Linked DNA regions of Aeoliella mucimassa. Each later gene encodes a partner of the first gene's protein in a complex. Links are inferred from orthologs where the notes say so. Each region holds a gene or a part of one and is shown on either strand. Other genes may lie near its edges.

Evidence for each region.
Region 2: the proteins of carA (region 1) and carB are in contact, whole or in part, in a solved structure (PDB 1KEE), measured with the Escherichia coli proteins. The link is inferred for Aeoliella mucimassa from one-to-one orthologs.

Annotation. Positions count from the first base shown.
Region 1 is NZ_CP036278.1:6,094,843-6,103,414, forward strand. What follows is about bases 2,756-5,654. They hold carA (glutamine-hydrolyzing carbamoyl-phosphate synthase small subunit), read right to left. Parts: upstream 4,815-5,654; coding sequence 3,696-4,814; downstream 2,756-3,695. Other genes in these bases: Pan181_RS23985 (formylglycine-generating enzyme family protein), read right to left, coding at 2,756-2,926; Pan181_RS23990 (hypothetical protein), read right to left, coding at 2,953-3,465; Pan181_RS24000 (aminotransferase class I/II-fold pyridoxal phosphate-dependent enzyme), read right to left, coding at 4,943-5,654. In the rest of the region: Pan181_RS23975 (hypothetical protein), read right to left, coding at 152-508; Pan181_RS23980 (TRAFAC clade GTPase domain-containing protein), read right to left, coding at 563-1,483; more of Pan181_RS23985, read right to left, coding at 1,592-2,755; more of Pan181_RS24000, read right to left, coding at 5,655-6,181; Pan181_RS24005 (phosphatidylinositol-specific phospholipase C/glycerophosphodiester phosphodiesterase family protein), read left to right, coding at 6,438-7,289; Pan181_RS24010 (alpha-L-fucosidase), read right to left, coding at 7,300-8,572. UniProt on the Escherichia coli protein: Small subunit of the glutamine-dependent carbamoyl phosphate synthetase (CPSase).
Region 2 is NZ_CP036278.1:5,727,054-5,736,610, forward strand. Bases 1-3,884 are described here. They hold carB (carbamoyl-phosphate synthase large subunit), read left to right. Parts: upstream 1-387; coding sequence 388-3,684; downstream 3,685-3,884. Other genes in these bases: Pan181_RS22525 (sigma-70 family RNA polymerase sigma factor), read left to right, coding at 1-249; Pan181_RS22535 (FAD-dependent oxidoreductase), read left to right, coding at 3,835-3,884. Also shown: more of Pan181_RS22535, read left to right, coding at 3,885-5,415; Pan181_RS22540 (aldo/keto reductase), read left to right, coding at 5,402-6,232; Pan181_RS22545 (glycosyltransferase), read left to right, coding at 6,168-7,178; Pan181_RS22550 (polysaccharide pyruvyl transferase family protein), read right to left, coding at 7,201-8,421; Pan181_RS22555 (nitroreductase family protein), read right to left, coding at 8,484-9,536; Pan181_RS22560 (lipopolysaccharide biosynthesis protein), read right to left, coding at 9,536-9,557. UniProt on the Escherichia coli protein: Large subunit of the glutamine-dependent carbamoyl phosphate synthetase (CPSase).

The DNA.
Region 1 (8,572 bases):
GAATCTCTAATCGCCGAGTCACCCAACAATTATTGCCTGGAAATCGAGGGGAGATATCTCGATTTTCCAGGCAATAATCGGGGATTCAACGCGACAACGCACGTTGGCGAGGGGTTTTTGAGTTCTGTCATCCTGCGGTAGGAGGCTGGAATCAGACCTGGGGTTGGCCCACCAGGCCGAGCACCTCCAAGGCGGCGAAACCGCGTCCGAGCGAGTTCTCGGGCAATTTCAGGGCCGAATCGAGCACTCGGCGGGCTTGCCGGGTGTATTCGGCCCGCGATTCGGCCACGAACGGGGTGTCGACTTCGCGGTGAACCGTGTGCCATAGGTCGCTCAATCGGTCGAGCGCAGTGGCGTCGCCGTCGAGGGCGGCAAATATGGCGTCGTCCAGCTCTTCGAGCTGTTCCAGCGCAGCACCGCCTATCTCCAACCCATTCGGGGTGGATAGAACGAGCCCATCTTTGGAGGGGGCTCGAGTCAGTCGGTCGGTAAAGCGTGGACGGTTCATCGTTGTGTCATCTCTTAGGGCCTTTCAGTCCCCAACACTTTTACTACGCAAAGCCTAGGCAAGTTGTTCGATCAGCCAACCAAATGGATCGAGAACGCCATGGGGTTCTACCCGCAATGGCACTCGGCACCGGCGGCCGCCGATCAGCTTGTAGCCGGTGGCTCCCGTTACCGAAGCGGCAAACACCTTGGTGTTCGGGAAACGCCGGCGGCAGTCCTGCCACAAGGCACTGGCGTGGTTTTCGGCAAACGTCACGGGGTCTTCGGCACACGCAGGTGTCGCGTCGGCCTTGGTGAGTACGAGTGCCAGCGGCTGCGTTTTGCCGCGATTACACCAGTTGCGTTTTTTCTCCTTGCTCGACTGCTCATCTATTAAAGACAGCATTTTGAGCGAAACGTAATCGTCATCGTGTTCGCCTGCTTGTAACCGCTGGGCGTCGGCCATCACCATGATGGCCGAGCACTTACCCAGCAGGGCACGGATCGCCGGATAGCTACCGGGACGTGCCAACTCTTCGATATAGGCGTCGCCCGCAAAATCGGCAAATACCACATCAGTACGCTTGCGGCGGCGCCCACAATCTACACGACAATGCACCCAGCAGGTGTGTTCGGGGTCGCGGCTCGTTTTGTCGGGGTACCACCCGGCCGACAACGCGGTGGTGGTCGACTGTTGCAACGAGATGGACTGCGGCCCTAGCAGGGTCGCCTTCAGCGACCCGGAATCGCGCATCAGCATGTCCATCAACATGCCGAGGTAAGTAGTCTTGCCAGTGTTGCTAGCTCCCACGCAGCCGATGAGTTGCGCAGGGCGCTTCAGGTCGGCATTGATTCGCGAGATCGACAACGGCGCGGCGCAAATGTGGCAGTGTTCGGCCGACACACGATTCTCGTGATTACAAATGGCACATGCCAACGGGGCAGCCTGACCTGCGAGCAGGTAGGTATCGATCGGTAAGCGAGACAGGGTAGGCATGGCAGGCTGCCGTTTGGTTGGATGGTAAAGGTTTGGTTTTTTAAAAGGGTGGCACAGGGTGTCCTCCGACTGATCGACAGCCGAGAACCACCTGTGCTCCCAGTTCTGCTAGGAGTCGATGGAGGAGTCGGTTGCCGATGGGTCATCCACCGACGAAGCACCGCCATCTCCAAATTCCTGGTCGGCTACTACGTCGAACGACAGCGCCAAGCGGAAGCCGATATTCGAACGTCGAGCCAAGGGGCGTTCGCCACTTCGGAAGTGGCAAGTCGCCTGATTTTCAAAGTAGGTGTTGAACGCTCCTCCATGCAGCACGTTCATCGAGTGACCATCGCCGGTCGCTTGATCGCGACTCGTCGCATCGAGCGACGAACTGGTCCACTCCCAAACGTTGCCGATCAGTTGCACGACACCACCGAGCGACGAGCCGGCTTCGAACGCATCGACCGGTTGCGGGCCGCGAGCGCCGGCCGACCACAGCAAGGCGCGACGAGCCTCGAACGTGTCGCCCCAGGGGTAACGTCGTTGAGTGACTCGTCCCGGCGAAGTCTCTACTGGCCAGGCACCTGCTTTGGTCCACTCGGCATCGGTCGGCAAACGCTTGCCAACCCACCGTGCGTAAGCGGTGGCTTCGTACCAACTGATGCCAACTACAGGCAAACGCTCCCAGCCATCGGGGAATTGTCCACTGGTCCAGCCAGCCGGCGCAGGCACCCCGGTGCGGTCGACAAACTCGAACAAAGCCGGCAAGGCTTCTTCGGGCCAGAGCTGGAATTGCTCGTAGCCACAGTCGTCGACAAAGTACTGGAATTGCTCGTTGGTGACGCAGTAGCGGTCGAGGTAGCAACCTTCGGTGTGCACCAGACCCGGGCAATCGGCCGACACCGGCGAAGTACCCCAGGTAGCCCGTTCGGCGTACTCGCCAACAAGGACTCGCCCTTCGGGAATGACCGACATCTGCTGATCCATTTCCGACAGCACGACGGCCAGTTCTTCGTCCGACAGTTGCGAGGCGGTCTCATGACGGAGCAGTAGCGCGTAGCGCCCTTGATCAATCATGCGATTCACCAGATCGCCGGTGGTCTTCTCTTTGCCACCCGACTTGCGTGCCCGATGCTCCGACACACTCTCGACCGGGGACTCGGAGGGATCTTCCTCGGGGGGCAACCCACCGCCGCGGAGCGAGGTGCGGCGATAGTCGGCGCGTTGCTCCGAAGGCAACAGCGCACCATGGCTGGTGACCAGCCGATGAACGTTGCGCGCAGCCACCACGCCGACCTGCCGCCAGATGGCGCACAAGGCGACACCAGCGATGGCCATGAGGTAGACGTTGCCAAGGATAAACCCACACGCAAACACGAGAAGGGCGGCAGCCGACCACGCATGTTGCGAGAGTCGTTGCCAGTGCGGATAGAGCGATGTTGATAGGGACGTGACTTGCATAGCGTCTGCCGTCTGAAGGGGAGGGACTAGCGTGCCGCGGATCGACGAGCTGCCTGCTGTTCGCGGAGTTTCTGGAATTGCTTAGCTACCGCGCTAACCTTTGGATCGATGGCTTCTGCGACCGCCGCGTTACCACGCCCGGGCGAGGCGCTACACGTGGACTCCATCGGGGGGGAATTGCCCACCGCGTACGGTTCGATGAGTTCATCGAGCTGTCGGCGGAGATCATCGATTTCGGCTCTTGCCTGATCGAGCATCGCAGTGGTAGAGACTTCCACTGCCTGATGACTGGAGAGTTCCGACCGCTGCTCTTCAAGCTCGGCTTGCTGCTGAGCGAGTGCTTCTCGCTGGCGTTCGAGTTCCGCTGTCTCGTCCGCTAGCGTGGCGGCCTGTGCATCGAGTTCTGTATGCCAGAGGGTGAGTTTCTCCTGGTAGGCATCAAGGGTTTCTAGCGATTCGCCCAGCTGCGCAGCATACTCCTGCTGCTCTTCGCTCCAAGCTTCCATCCAAGTTCGAATAATGTCTTCCGGCTGGGACACGATACTCTCGCTATGGCCGCCTCAATTGCGGCGTTAAATGATGAACAAGTGCGAGGCCCCGCGATGTCCAAGCAAGTGCCGCACTTGGCGGAAGACACACGAGCCCACGACAGTGATAAGTTGCTAGCTACGAATGCACCCAAGGCGCACCCGAACTGCAACTGAAAACTAGGTTATGATTTCAGCAGGGGCAAACAGAAGAACTGCAGGAATACCCAACTACTCGATTCTTATGCCTGCATCGCGGCAAAGAACCGTTCAAAAAGATAATGACTGTCGTGCGGGCCGCTCGAGGCTTCGGGGTGGTATTGTACCGAAAATGCCGGTAACTCTCGATGTTGCACCCCTTCGATCGTTTGGTCGTTCAGGCTGCGGTGCGTTACTTCCAGCGAGTCGGGCAGGGTCGACTCGTCCACGGCGAAGCCGTGGTTCTGCGAGGTGATCTCTACCTTGCCGGTGGTCAGGTCGTGCACCGGCTGGTTGGCGCCGCGATGGCCAAACTTCATCTTGAACGTCTTCGCGCCGCAGGCGAGCGACAGCAACTGGTGACCAAGGCAGATGCCGAACACCGGCTTCTTCTCGACCAGGTCGCGAATCGTATGGATCGCGTACTCGATGGGCTCGGGGTCGCCAGGGCCATTCGACAGGAACACCCCATCGGGGCTGAGTTCCAGGATCTGCTCGGCGTTGTAGCTGCCTGGCACCACGGTCACCCGGCATCCACCGTCGACCAGATGGCGGGGAATATTCCACTTCATGCCGAAGTCCATGGCTACCACGTGCGGGCTGTTGCTGGCCGATTTCCGGGCGTCGGGGTTTAGCAACGTCCAGCTGCTCAGCGGCTCGTTCCACTCGTGGGCTTCGCGAGCGGCGACTTCCTGCACCAGATCGCGGCCCACCAGGCCCGGGCTCGCCTTGGCTTTGGCCACCAGGCTGGCGTCGTCGAGGTCGACGGTCGACAGCACGCCCCGCATGGCTCCCTCGGATCGCAGCTTGCGCACTAGCGCCCGCGTGTCTATCGACTCAATCGCGACCACTCCGTGATCCTCCAGGTAGTCGCTCAGCCGCTTCTCGCTACGAAAATTGCTCCGCACCCGGCTATGCTCGCGGACCACAAAGCCCGACAAATGCGGCCGCTGACTCTCCAGATCCTCGGTGTTGCAGCCGTAATTGCCGATCTGCGGGTAGGTCATCGTGACGATCTGCCCACGGTAGCTCGGATCGGTGAGAATCTCCTGGTACCCGGTCATCGAGGTATTGAAACAGACCTCGCCATCCACCTCGCCATCGGCACCAATCGAGGTGCCGGTGTATACGGTTCCGTCTTCGAGCGCAAGTTTAGCAGTCATAGGGCGGGGGGGTGGATCAGAGGGGGGACCTGGGGAGGGAGAGACGAATTAGCACAATCCTACGTAACCAGGGCACTTCGATTCAAGCCGCCCATGGCGAACGCGGAATTCCGCGAATCTCGCTCGGTTTATGGTTTTCCTGCTTCGGTAGTCACTTCGCCTTTGGCGGTCCATTCGTCCTCGGCTTCCTTCAGGCATTGCTTGATGTGCCGCACCGCTTGTTTCAGGCGGTTTTCGTTCTCTACCAGGCTCATTCGCAGGAATCCTTCGCCGGCGGGGCCAAAGCCGCTGCCGGGGCTGACTGCCACGTTGCCCTTCTCCAGCAGCATCATCGCGAAGTCCATGGTGCTCATCCGGCTCCGCCAGGGCTCGGGAATCGGCTGCCAGACAAACATGCCGGCCTTCGGCACGTTCGGCTCCCAGCCCATGCGGGCGAGGCCGTCGCACAGCGTGTCGCGGCGGCCCTGGTAGATGACCGATTGCTCCTCGACCGCGGCGTCGGTATGGCGCAGGGCGACGATCGCGGCAATCTGGATCGCCTGGAACATGCCGTAGTCGTAGTAGCCTTTGATGGTCGCGAGGGCCTGGATCATCTCGCGATTGCCGCAGCAAAAGCCGATTCGCCAGCCAGCCATGTTGTAGCCTTTGCTCATGGTGGTGAACTCGACGCCGACGTCGATCGCCCCCTTCGAGGCCAGGAAACTCGGCGGATGGTAACCGTCGAACGCCACGTCGGCGTAGGCGAAGTCGCTAATGACCATCAGGCCATACTTTTTGGCAAGCTTCACCACCTCGTCGTAGAAGCCCTGCTCCACGACCACACTCGAGGGATTGTGGGGGTAGCAGAGAATCAGCAGCTTCGGCCGTGGGTAGAGCGTTTCGCAGGTATACGCGATATCGCTCAAAAATTTGTCGCTATTGGCCACCGGCAGCGTGATCACGTTGCCCGACGCCAGGGCGACGCCGTATACGTGCACCGGGAAGTACGGCGACGGGACAATCGCCGTGTCGCCAGGGCCCATCATCGCCAGGCACATGTGGCTGAAGCCCTCTTTCGAGCCCAGGCAGACGATCACCTCGTCGGTGGGATCGAGCCGGACGCCGTACTTTTTAAAGTACTTGGCCCCCACCTCGCGGCGTAAGTTCGCAATGCCATTCGACTTACTGTAGCGATGGTTACGGGGATCGCGGGCCGCCTCGGCGAGCTTGTCGATCACCATCTCTTGCGGCGGGTCGCTGGGATTCCCCATGCCGAGCTCGATGACATCGTCGCCGGCCGTGCGCTTGTCGTAGATCATTTTATTGATCCGGCCAAACAGATAGGGCGGCAAACGAGTAACACGTTGGGCAACTTGAATATGCGACATCGAACGAAGGGGAAAAATTCGGTAGGGAAATAGGTAAAAGTAGGAATTGCCGGTCGCACCCCAATACGGGGGACGCGGCGGCCATGTATTCTAGACTTATTTAACCAAAAGGCTATCGCGGCCAACTCGCCCGCGGAAAATAGCCCTGACTGTTACATCGGCACTTCGGCCGCGCTCTGGAGCATTTTGACAAATGTTCTGGTACGATCGACCTTCGGACGTGTGCTTCCTTTCCCCGCATCTTTGGTTGTGATCCATGGTTTTGCTCCGCTTTCTCTGCTCGGTGACTCTTGTGCTGCTCCTGGCGACCTCGGCCGTGGGAGAGGACCCCACTCCGCTGCCAAAAGCTCACGCGCACAACGATTATTACCACAATCCTCCGCTGATCGACGCGCTCGACCATGGGTTCTGCAGTGTCGAGGCCGACATCTTCTTCCTGCAGGGCAAGCTGCTGGTGGGGCATAGCCTGCTGGAACTCGACGAACGCCGGACGCTCGAAGCCGCGTACCTCGAGCCGCTCAAGGCACGGGTCGAAGCCAACGACGGGCGGGTGTTCAAGGAGGGGCCTCCCTTCATGTTGCTGATTGATATTAAACAGGACGCCGCGGCGACCTACGCCGAGCTCGAGCGGGTGCTGGCCAACTACCGCGACATGCTTAGCCGCTGGGAAGATGGCGAGTACCACCAGGGCGCCATCCAGATCGTCATCTCGGGCGACCGGCCCCGACGCGAAATCAAGGCCAGCAACCCCCGCTACGTCGGTATCGATGGCCGCGTTGGCGACCTCGACTCAAGCGACGCCGCGGATTTGATGCCGCTGATTAGCGACCGCTGGGGTTCGCACTTCGAGTGGAATGGCAAAGGCGAGATACCTGCCGCCGAGCGCGACAAGCTCCGCCGGATCGTCGCCCAGGCGCACGACAAACAGCGTCGCGTGCGATTCTGGGCCACGCCCGAAACTCCGGAAATGTGGCAGCAGCTTCTCGATGCCGATGTGGACCACATCAACACCGATAAGCTCGATAAACTGCAATCGTTCTTGCTCGAAGCCGATCCTCAGCTGCCAACCGAGCAGCCGCAGCCTGAACAGCCGTCCGCTGGCGAATGACGCTCGCCGGCTACTTGCTTTCGATCGGCTCGGTGAGCTTTAGTTTCAATACGGTCGCGTACGGGTCGACAGCCTCACCGGTGAGCTTCACTGTCAGCCCGGCGTCGCTCGACGACACGGCAAACTTGGTCGCCGCGTCGGCCAGCAGCGTGCACTCCTCAGCAGTCGCTTCGACCGGCACGGTCAGCTCGCCGCTCTCGGGCCAATCGAACACGTGCAGGTAGAGCGTATCGCCCTTGGTGGTAATGCGTCCCCACGCTGGTGCATCGCATGGGCTGGCGGTGGTGCCGTAGATCGACTCGCTGTTGGTCTCCATCCATTTGCCGATGGCCTGCATCCCTTCGATGCTCTCCGGCGGTACGGTTCCGTCGCCGGTGGGGCCGATATTCAGCAGAAAGTTGCCCCCCTTCGAGGCGATATCGATCAGCGTATGCACCAGTTGATCGTTGGGTTTCCACGCCTGATCGTGACGACTATAGCCCCACGTGGTGTTCATCGTCATGCAGGTTTCCCAGTCGACTCCGGGAAGCCCCCGATCGGGCACGTGCTGCTCGGGCGTGACGAAGTCGCCATACTTGGGATTCAGCTGGGCGGCGACGCCGGTCATTTGCATGCTGGTCCAACCCGCTTCGGGGATGCGGAACAGCCGGTTGTTCATGATCACTTGCGGCTGCTTATTCCGCACCAGGTCCATCAGCTCGAAAGCCCGCCAGGCTTCTTCGCCTTGAAAGTCGGTCGCGCTGTAGTCCCACCAGAGAATGTCGACTGGCCCGTAGTTCGTGGTGAGTTCCTTCACCTGGGCGTGCAAGTACTCCTGGTACTTCGCATGGTCGCGTTCTCCGTTGGGATACGGCTTGCCTTTGAGCGGATGAGGCAACTGGTTCGACTTTTCGTACTCGTACTGATCGTGATGCCAGTCGATCACCGAATGATAGAAGCCAACGCGTAGCCCCTCGGCGCGGCAGGCGTCGACAATCTCTTTCACCAGATCGCGATCGAGCTTCGAGCCCGCGTCGAAGTCGCTCACCGCCGAGTCGTGCAGCGCGAAGCCATCGTGATGCTTGGTGGTGAACACCAGGTACTTGCAGCCCGCCTGCTTGGCCAGCTTGGCCCATTGCTCGGCGAAGTTCTCCGTCGGCTTGGACAACGGCAGCGCCCGCTCGGCGTAGGTATCGGTGTCGGCCCGCACACGGTACTGAATCCATTCCATGCCGCCGCGCTCGCCGACCGGTTTGCCTTCCCAGGTGCCTGCCAGGCCGGAGTAGAGTCCCCAGTGGACGAAC
Region 2 (9,557 bases), 370 kb from region 1 along the record:
CAGCAACCAAAGAACTATCTCAAGAAACTGCAAACCTGGGTTCAAATCGTCGAAGGCCAGCCCAGCAACACGGCAGCGGAACCTCATCCGCCGACTGCCGTTTGGGAATCGTCGCCCGTTCCCGCAACTGCCCAACAGCCGCCGGCAGACGCCAGGGAAGTGCAGGCATTGCAGAGCGAGTTGGAGTCGCTCCGCCAGCAATTGAAGGAGCTGAAGCAGCAGTTGCAGGACTCGGAATCCGAGAACTAGCCGCAAGCGAACTGGGACGGTTGAAGGGGGCCGGTCGGGCGTGGTACGCTGGAGCGATTTTACCCGCCTAGGGCAGGTGGGCGTCAGGGTGAGTGGTCCCCCTGGCCCCCGCCCCTTGACCCATGCCCCCCCTGTGCAATGCCTCGACGCGACGACATTCATAAGATTTTGATTATCGGTTCTGGTCCCATCGTGATTGGCCAGGCCTGCGAGTTCGATTACTCTGGCACCCAAGCCTGTAAGGCCCTCCGCGAGGAGGGATACGAGGTGGTGCTCGTGAATTCGAACCCGGCCACGATCATGACCGATCCAGCCACGGCCGATCGCACTTACATCGAGCCCCTCACGTGGGAGGTAGTCGAAAAGATTATCGCCCGCGAAAAGCCCGATGCATTGTTGCCGACCCTCGGCGGGCAGACCGGCCTGAACTTGGCCATGGATCTCGAGAAATTCGGCGTGCTCAAGAAGCACGGCGTCGAAATGGTAGGTGCCAGAGCCGACGTGATCGACAAGGCGGAGAATCGTGAGCGATTCAAAGCAGCCATGGAAAAGATCGGTCTCGGCGTCTGCAAGGGAACTACTGTGCAGACGCTCGACGCAGCCCGGGAATGGCTCGACGAAATCGGCCTGCCGGCGATTATCCGCCCCAGCTTCACCATGGGTGGCTCCGGCGGCGGCATCGCCTACAACCGCCAGGAGTACGATCAGATGGTCCGGCACGGCCTGGACCTCTCGCCCACCTGCGAAGTGCTGATCGAAGAGTCGATTCTTGGCTGGAAAGAGTACGAGATGGAGGTGATGCGCGACGTCGACGACAACGTCGTGATCATCTGCTCGATCGAAAACTTCGATGCGATGGGCATCCACACCGGCGACTCCATCACCGTGGCTCCCGCTCAGACGCTGACCGATAAAGAGTACCAGCGGATGCGCGACGCCAGCCTGGCGGTGATCCGCGAGATTGGTGTCGAGACCGGCGGTTCGAACATTCAGTTCGCCATCAATCCCGTCGATGGTCGAATGATCGTGATCGAAATGAACCCCCGGGTCAGTCGTAGTAGTGCGCTGGCTTCGAAAGCAACCGGCTTCCCGATTGCCAAGATCGCAGCCAAACTCGCGGTGGGTTACCGCTTGCACGAGTTGCCGAACGACATCACCCGCGAGACGACCGCCTGCTTCGAGCCGTCGATCGACTACGTGGTTACCAAGATTCCGCGTTTCGCGTTCGAGAAGTTCCCCGACGCCGACGACAAGCTCACCACGCAGATGAAGAGCGTCGGCGAAACCATGGCCATCGGCTCGACCTTCAAAGAGAGCTTTCAAAAGGCCCTCCGCGGCCTGGAAGTCGGTGCCGACGGTTTCGGTTCCGACAACAAAGACCTGTGGTACAACGACCAAGGCGGAGTCGGCGAGTTTCGTCCCAGCGAGGAAGAGATTCGCGTCAAGCTGCAGTCGGCCGGCCCCGATCGCGTGTGGTACCTGCGATACGCCTTCAAGCTTGGGCTCAGCGTCGAAGAGGTGTTCGAGCTAACCAGCATCGACCCTTGGTTCCTCGATAACCTGATGGAGATCGTGGAGACCGAGAACGAATTGCGGGCCTTGGTCCGCCAGAATCCGCCGCAAGATGGAGCGGGCTACGACCTTACGACGCTCAGCGATCGGGAACTGCGAACCGCCAAGCGGCAAGGGTTCTCCGATAAGCAGTTGGCCAACATGTTTGGTCGCACGGCGACCGAAATTCGCGCCGAGCGTCTTAAGCGCGGGATTCGCACCGTGTTCAAATCGGTGGATACCTGTGCTGCCGAGTTCGAGGCCTACACTCCGTACTTCTACTCCACGTACGAGACCGAAGACGAAACCCCACCGAAGGGCGATGCCAAACGCATCATGATCCTCGGCGGCGGTCCCAATCGTATCGGCCAGGGCATCGAGTTCGACTACTGTTGTTGCCATGCCAGCTTCGCGCTTCGCGAGCTGGGCATCGAGTCGATCATGGTGAACTCGAACCCCGAGACCGTGAGTACCGACTACGATACGAGCGACCTGCTGTTCTTCGAACCGCTGACCGTGGAAGACGTGCTGAACATCTGCGATCAGGTGCAGCCCGACGGCGTCATCGTGCAATTCGGTGGTCAGACTCCGCTGAATCTGGCTCGCGAGCTGAACGACGCCGGAGTGCCGATCATCGGTACCAGTGTCGATGCGATTGAAGACGCCGAAGATCGCGACAAGTTCCATCAATTGATCAAGCGTCTGGGGCTCAAGCAGCCGCCAGGTGGCATCGCCCAGACCATGGACGAAGCCCGCAAGCTGGCCGACGATATCGGCTTCCCCGTGCTGGTCCGCCCCAGTTTCGTGCTGGGTGGCCGCGCGATGGAGATTTGCTACGACCACGCCCAGCTCGACCAGTTCGTCGCCCAGGCCTTTATTGCGGCCGAGGGGCAACCAGTGCTGATCGATAGTTTCCTGGAACGCGCGATCGAAGTGGATGCCGATGCCGTGTCGGACGGAGAAGTGGTCATCGTGCCGGGCGTGATGGAACACATCGAAGAGGCCGGCGTGCACTCCGGCGACTCCGCGTGTGCGATACCACCTTACAGCCTGCCAGGCCCGGTGGTGGCCGAGATTCGCGCGGCCGCAGTAGCGCTAGCCAAGGAACTCGGTGTGAACGGGCTGATGAACGTGCAGTTCGCGGTGCAGGACGATGCCGATGGGCGCCCTCAGGTCTACGTGATCGAGGTGAATCCCCGCGCCAGCCGCACGGTGCCTTTCGTCGCCAAGGCAACCGGTTTGCCAGTGGCGAAGGTCGCTGCCAAGGTGATGGCTGGAGTCTCGCTCACCGAACAACAGGTGACCGAGGATCCGGTGCCCGCCCACGTAAGCGTGAAAGAAGCGGTCTTCCCTTTCATTAAATTCCGCGGCGTCGACATCGTGCTCGGCCCCGAAATGCGTAGCACCGGCGAAGTGATGGGCATCAGCCCCCGCTTCAGCATGGCGTTCGCCAAGAGCCAGCTGGCCGCTGGTACGGTGCTGCCAAGCTCGGGCAACGTGTTCCTGAGCGTCGCCCCGCGTCACAAGCAGCGGGCGATCGAGCTGGCCCGCCGTCTGTCGGCCATGAACTACGGCATCCTCGCCACCCGCGGCACCGCCGAAGCCCTAGAGCAGGCCGGTATGCAGTGCACCCGCGTGAAGAAGCTCAAGGAAGGTCACCCGAACCTGCTCGACTTCCTGGCCGACGAAGAGGTCGCCTTGGTGATGAATAGCCCAGTCGGTAAAGGCGCTCGAACCGATGAAGGCAAGATTCGCGCTGCAACCGTTGCAGCCGGTGTACCCTGCTTAACCACGATCGAAGCCGCGGAAGCCGCCATCAAAGCGATGGAAGCCTTGCGGGAAGAGGAAATGCAGGTGGAAAGCCTGCAGGAACGGTTTAGCTAAGACCTGCTAACGAAATGCTATATTGTGAGATACAGCCCTCTCTCCCGATGATCCCACGGATAGCTTTTCGGAAGAAACGCGGTTGTGTCCTGAGCGCTCCAACACGACTAGCGCCCTGCGATTTCGCACCTGGACCTCCGATTTCAAGCAATCATGATTCTCGACAGCATTAAGGAATGGAAGGAAGCCGAGAACGATCCCATTGTAGTAGTTGGAGCGGGTGCAGTTGGAATTCACCTGTCCGTCCTACTGGCCAGGCAGGGTCGCAAGGTAGTACTTCTGGAGTCGGGCAATCATATCCTGTCCAGCTTTGCGAGCAACGCCTATCGCACGGAAGGACGAGAGCACAATGGCATCCGACTTGGTCGCTCCGTCGCCCTGGGGGGGACAACGAACCTATGGGGTGGCCAGCTCGTTGAGTTCGAAGCACTCGACTTTGAGTCACGTGACTGGGTAGCCAATTCAGGATGGCCCGTCGGATACGAAGAGTTCTCTCGATACTTTGGACCAACCTACGACGCTCTCGGCTACGAAGGCGAAACACAAAACGACGAACAAGTCTGGGCACTCATCAACCGCCGCCCTCCGCAGATAAGTGACGACCTACTGGTCTTCCTCACTCGCTGGCTCAAGCAGCCCAACCTTGCCAAGCATTATCGCGAGGACTTGGAAACAAATCCGAACCTTCAAGTGGTCCTTAACACAAAGGTGGTTGGCTTTGCCGGGCAGCAGAACCGCGTTGAGGGAGTAAAACTTGCCGACGGAAAAGGTGGATTCGACATCCTACCAGGCTCTCACTTTGTGCTCGGAGCGGGGACCATCGAGAACGCCAGATTGTTGCTGGCGACCGCCCTCGATGATCAATGGTATTGTCCCTGGAAAGAGAACGATAAAATCGGTCGGTACTTCCACGATCATTTGGGCGGGCCTGTTGCTAAAATCACTCCCAAAGACCACAAAGAATTTTTTGGTGAGTTTTCAACCATCGTCTTCAAAGGCCGCAAGTACTTACCGAAGGTTCGCTCTCAGCCTTCGTTTGTTAGAGAGAATCGCATCCTTGGCGTGCAGGCGATGCTTACCTTCGAACACTCCGTAAAAGAGCACCTGGTATTCCTGAAACAATTTGTGAAAGCAGCTTTAGGTAGCCGAGAAATCGGTTCCATTACGAAGTTCTTTCGACACGCCTGGGCCTGCTTGCGATACCTGCCGCCGTTGATGTGGACTTATATCGTTGAGCACCGGCTATTGGTTCCGCGAGGGTCCGATATCCAAATCATCGTCCAGGCGGAAGTCGAACCTCTACCTGAGAGTCGGATCACCGTAGACCCGCAGAAACGCGACGCTTATGGCTTGCCGATGGCGGTTTTGGATTGGCAACTCTCCGGCAAGGAACTCGAATCGCTGGCATGTTTCGCGGAAATGGTAAAGCGATCGTTTGAAGATTCGGGAAAAGCCACGGTTCAAATTGATCGCCAATTGGTGGATCGGGATCCACAGTTCTTAGACACTCTTCATGACACTAACCACCAAGGTGGTGGGTGCATCATGGGTACTAGCGCCGAGAATGGTGTTGTGGATCAAGACCTTAAAGTCTTTGGTAGCGACAACATGTTCGTGATCGGGCCAAGCATTTTCCGAACTGCCAGTCATGCGAATTGCACCTTCACAGCGCTGACATTCGCGACCAGACTTTCCAAGCACCTCGTTGAGGCAACCCATGCAGCAGATTGATTTTCCACCCTTGGGAAGAAAAGTCTCTTGCATCGGATTTGGCTGCGGAGGACTCGATGGCAGATATGGCCTGAAACGATCCGCAAGGCTTATCGAAGCAGCATTAGATCTTGGAATCAACTACTTCGACGTCGCCCCTTCGTACGGCACAGCTGAAGAAGCACTCGGCAAGGTAATTGGCGATGACTCGCAAGTGGTGGTTACCACGAAGGTTGGTCAGCCTCACCTTCCGTATCCCACAGCGAAAATGTTTCTGCGCGAGACGATTAAACCAGCGCTCGATCGCGCGACATTCTTCAAGCGATGGCTCACCAAGCGAGTCGTTTCCACTGCTCCTCCAACGAACCGCCCTCGCTATGATTTTTCACTCGAGACCATGGAGAAATCCATCGCCAAGAGCTTGGCAAATCTGCGTCGCAGCAAACTGGATGTGGTCCTTGCTCACGAACCTCACCCCGACGACTTAGGTGCAGAGCTCGCGGAGAGATTCAACTTGCTCGTCGAGCGTGGAGCACTCTCGAGCTATGGGGTCGGTATTGGAGCCATCTCGGATCAGTGGAGTCCGTTTGGCCAAGTTTGGCAATCCGCATGGCCTGGTGACAACGTGATCCAAGACTACCGGTCCGATGTCTTCTACATTTTCCACCGAGTCATCCGCAACGCTCCACAAGTCGCGTGTCAAAACGACGGGGTAGTGCACGCGACAGAGTTGATAAAACGTGCCCGCTCGTTGTCTCCCAACAGTCTGTTTCTTGTCGCTGCTTCCACGCCAAAACGGCTTCGCGAAATGGTGGAAGCTGCAAACGAGGTCTCGTAAATACGACTGGAAGCTTGCTCACGTTATGTCGAACGAACTTGATAACCTGCCGCTGATTTCGGTCATCATCCCGGTCTACGAAAATGCGCGAGATTTGGAAATCTGCCTCAGCACTCTGGCCGCGCAGACAATTCCACCAAGCAACTTCGAAGTGATTGTAGTAGACAATGGTTCTAAGGACCCCCCCAAGTCGCTCGTAGCCAACTACCCTTTCGCCCGCTTTGGTTCCGAAACGAAGCCTGGCTCTTATGCCGCCAGAAACACTGGCCTGCAGCTTGCCCGTGCGTCGTTGCTGGCATTTACCGATTCCGATTGCCAACCGCATCCTACATGGCTGGAGAAGGGGATCGATGCCTTACGAGATGCCGACAAAGTAGACGTCGTCGCAGGACGAATTGATGTTTCGGCCAAAGATGAACGCAAGCCAACCCTGGCCGAACTCTACGACATGGCGACGCGTTTTGATCAGAAAGATCGAGTTGCTCGAGAGAATGGCGTCGTCACCGCGAACATGTTAACCCGGCGAGATGTCTTTGACCGCGCAGGTCCTTTTGACGATTCGCTAATGAGTGGAGCGGATGGCTTGTGGTCGCAACATGCCGCCGATGTAGGGTTTAAAGTGGTTTATGTCGACGACGTTCCAGTCACGCACCCCGCCAGGGCGTCGATCGCTCAGATCTGTCAGCAGAACAGTCGTTTTGCACACGGACGTTTTGACATTGTGACAAGCGAACGCAAAAGGAGCCCTCTGTTTTGGTTGAGAATCGCGATTCGCAAGATACTGCCCCGCTTCCAGGGGACTGGCAAGATGTATCAACGACTCCGCAAGCGTGGCTACGGCTTTTGGTCGTGGATAAAAGTCTGTATGGTCCTCCAGCGCATTCACTACTCGGCAACCTGCTCGCAAGTAGCGAGGCTATTCGGTGGCAAGTCGGCAAGGCGATAGCGTGAGATCGGATGACAAGTTCTCACGATCGAGCCGCTGACTCAAGCACTCGAAACACGTTGTCCCACATCAACTCCGACTGAGTGCGCATGGCCTCTCGACGGTCTACGAGAATATTGCGAAGTCGCTGATTCTCTTCGAGGTTCGATAATGCATCGACCTGCACTAGCAGATCGTCCGTGTTATTCGCCCCTCGATGAATTAGTTCGGGGATCCCGAAGTCGCTTGCTAGCATTTCATACTTATGCGCCCAACCCAAGGCAATACCGGGAACTCCGGACGACAAGGCGGCTACCAGGCTATGGAACCGAGAGCCAACCAGATATCGGGCACCAGCGATGAACTGCTTGAGCACAAGTGGATTCTGGTGGGTGAAGATAAATGGCTTTTGCTGGTCGACCAACGGCTCTAGTTGAGCATAAAGTTCCTCGGCTAACTTCTTGTCGCCTTCATCGCCGGAGTGTATGACGATTGCCGGCCGAAAACCGTGCGAAGCAATTTGCTTGCCAGCCGCAACAAGCCGTGGTAGGTAGGTGTCGCCCCACTCTCCACGTCCTTGATCAAGCATCCGTTCATTGGGAACTAGCACCGCATACGACTCGGCTTCGTGCCCTGTGACCACTTCGGGACCGTGTGGACTAAAGATCGTGATATCGGGAGCCATGTGTAGCCGAGGGTCGTCACCGATCACTTCTCGTACCGCATCATACGAAGCGTGCTCGCGGGCGTAGATCAACGTAGCGGCATCGCAAAGCTTCTGAAACGCGCTGCGCACTTTTGGCTTTTCAAATGGCCCAAACATCTGGGGCATCAAGATCACAGGCTTGCCCCGGCGATTTAAACGACGCGCCTGAATTGCTGCTAGGTTGGTGCGAATCCAATGAAAGCCATCGCCGAAGGAGTATCCAGAGATGTCTACGAGTGCATCTACTTGATCCTGATCTATCAGCCCGTACATCGATAATGCATGACTGGGAGTCAGCCATCGATAGGGGGCTTCGGCCAAGAAAGTCGCCAGTTTCGATCGCACCAAAAGTTTGCGAAGCTGTGGATTGAAGAATTGATGATTCGGATAGATGTGGGCCAAGCGTAATTCCGCACGCTGCTCATAGGGTGTCTGACGATCGGGAGTAACGGCCAGTCTTGCGTCAGGCATCCGTTCTCGAAGTCGAGCAATTACCGTGCGGAGCATCAACTCAGCACCTTTGTTGGTAAATCCGGCACCAAATAATTGGATATTCATATTCGTTCGAAAGCGAGTTGGCGGCGGAAGCAAAGTGAGAACAGGCAACAGTATTGGCGAGCCTATTTGGACACCTTATTGTAGCTTCTGATTTCATCCAAACTCTTCTTTTGCGAGTAAGGAACCGTGCCTGTGGGGTCGGGATAACCCAGTGAAATGCACATGACTGGGCGGTGGTTGTAATCCAAGTTCAAGGCCTTTGCCATTTTCTTCTCGAGCGGTTCAATATCGGGCCAATTGATACAACAGGAGCCAACTCCTTGCACTTCCAGGGCGAACTGAAATGCCATGGCCGCCAGCCCGCCATCCACGTAAATCACATGGCGATCTCGCTCGCTAAAGTAGGCATTCAGGTCGCCGACAATCACAACCAAGCAGGGGAAGTTCTGCGAGAATCCTGTGGTCCCCATGGGAATTGCCCCGACCTTTCGAGCAAGCTCCACATCGTCAAGTACGCGAAACTCAAACGGCTGTCGATTGCAGGCACTCGGTGACAGCTTGGCGACTTCCATGGCTCGATCAATCACTTCGCGCGGCACCGGTTTATCCTGATACCAGCGGACGCTTCTTCTCCGCCAAGCCAGTTTCTCTAAATCTTCGATCGTGATGTTGAGCGGAGTGGAATCGCGTTGGTAAGGAATCCACTCTTCCGCAGCAGAAGTACAAGCTGAGCAAGGAGGGAGTGCTGCAAACTTCTCGCGAGGAGGATCAATCGCTGGATCGCTAGCAACGACCGAGAAGTACTCCTTAAGAACGTCGTGCGCCCATTTTAGAAGCGGTGCAATGCGTTCGTTCGGGTCTTGCAGAAGCACTTGATAAATCGCAACGGTGTCGCCGATGTAGTCGCGGGCAAACACATCACGCCGGGGGCGATAGACCAACCCCTTTTCCAAGCGATGCACATTGCGACGCAACGTGTAGATCGATCCTTGATCGTCCGCTTCTTTTGTCGCACTCGTATGCTGCAACTTTCCATGCAACACCGCTCGATGCTCTCGACGAAACGTACCGCTGAACACGAAGTAGATGTCAGCCAACAAAGGCCACCACACAGCAAGCCGCCAGAGTGGGGGAAGAAAGTAAGTGTTAATGAGTTTCTTGATGAGACTACGCATTATTGTGCTTTCCCCGGCTTC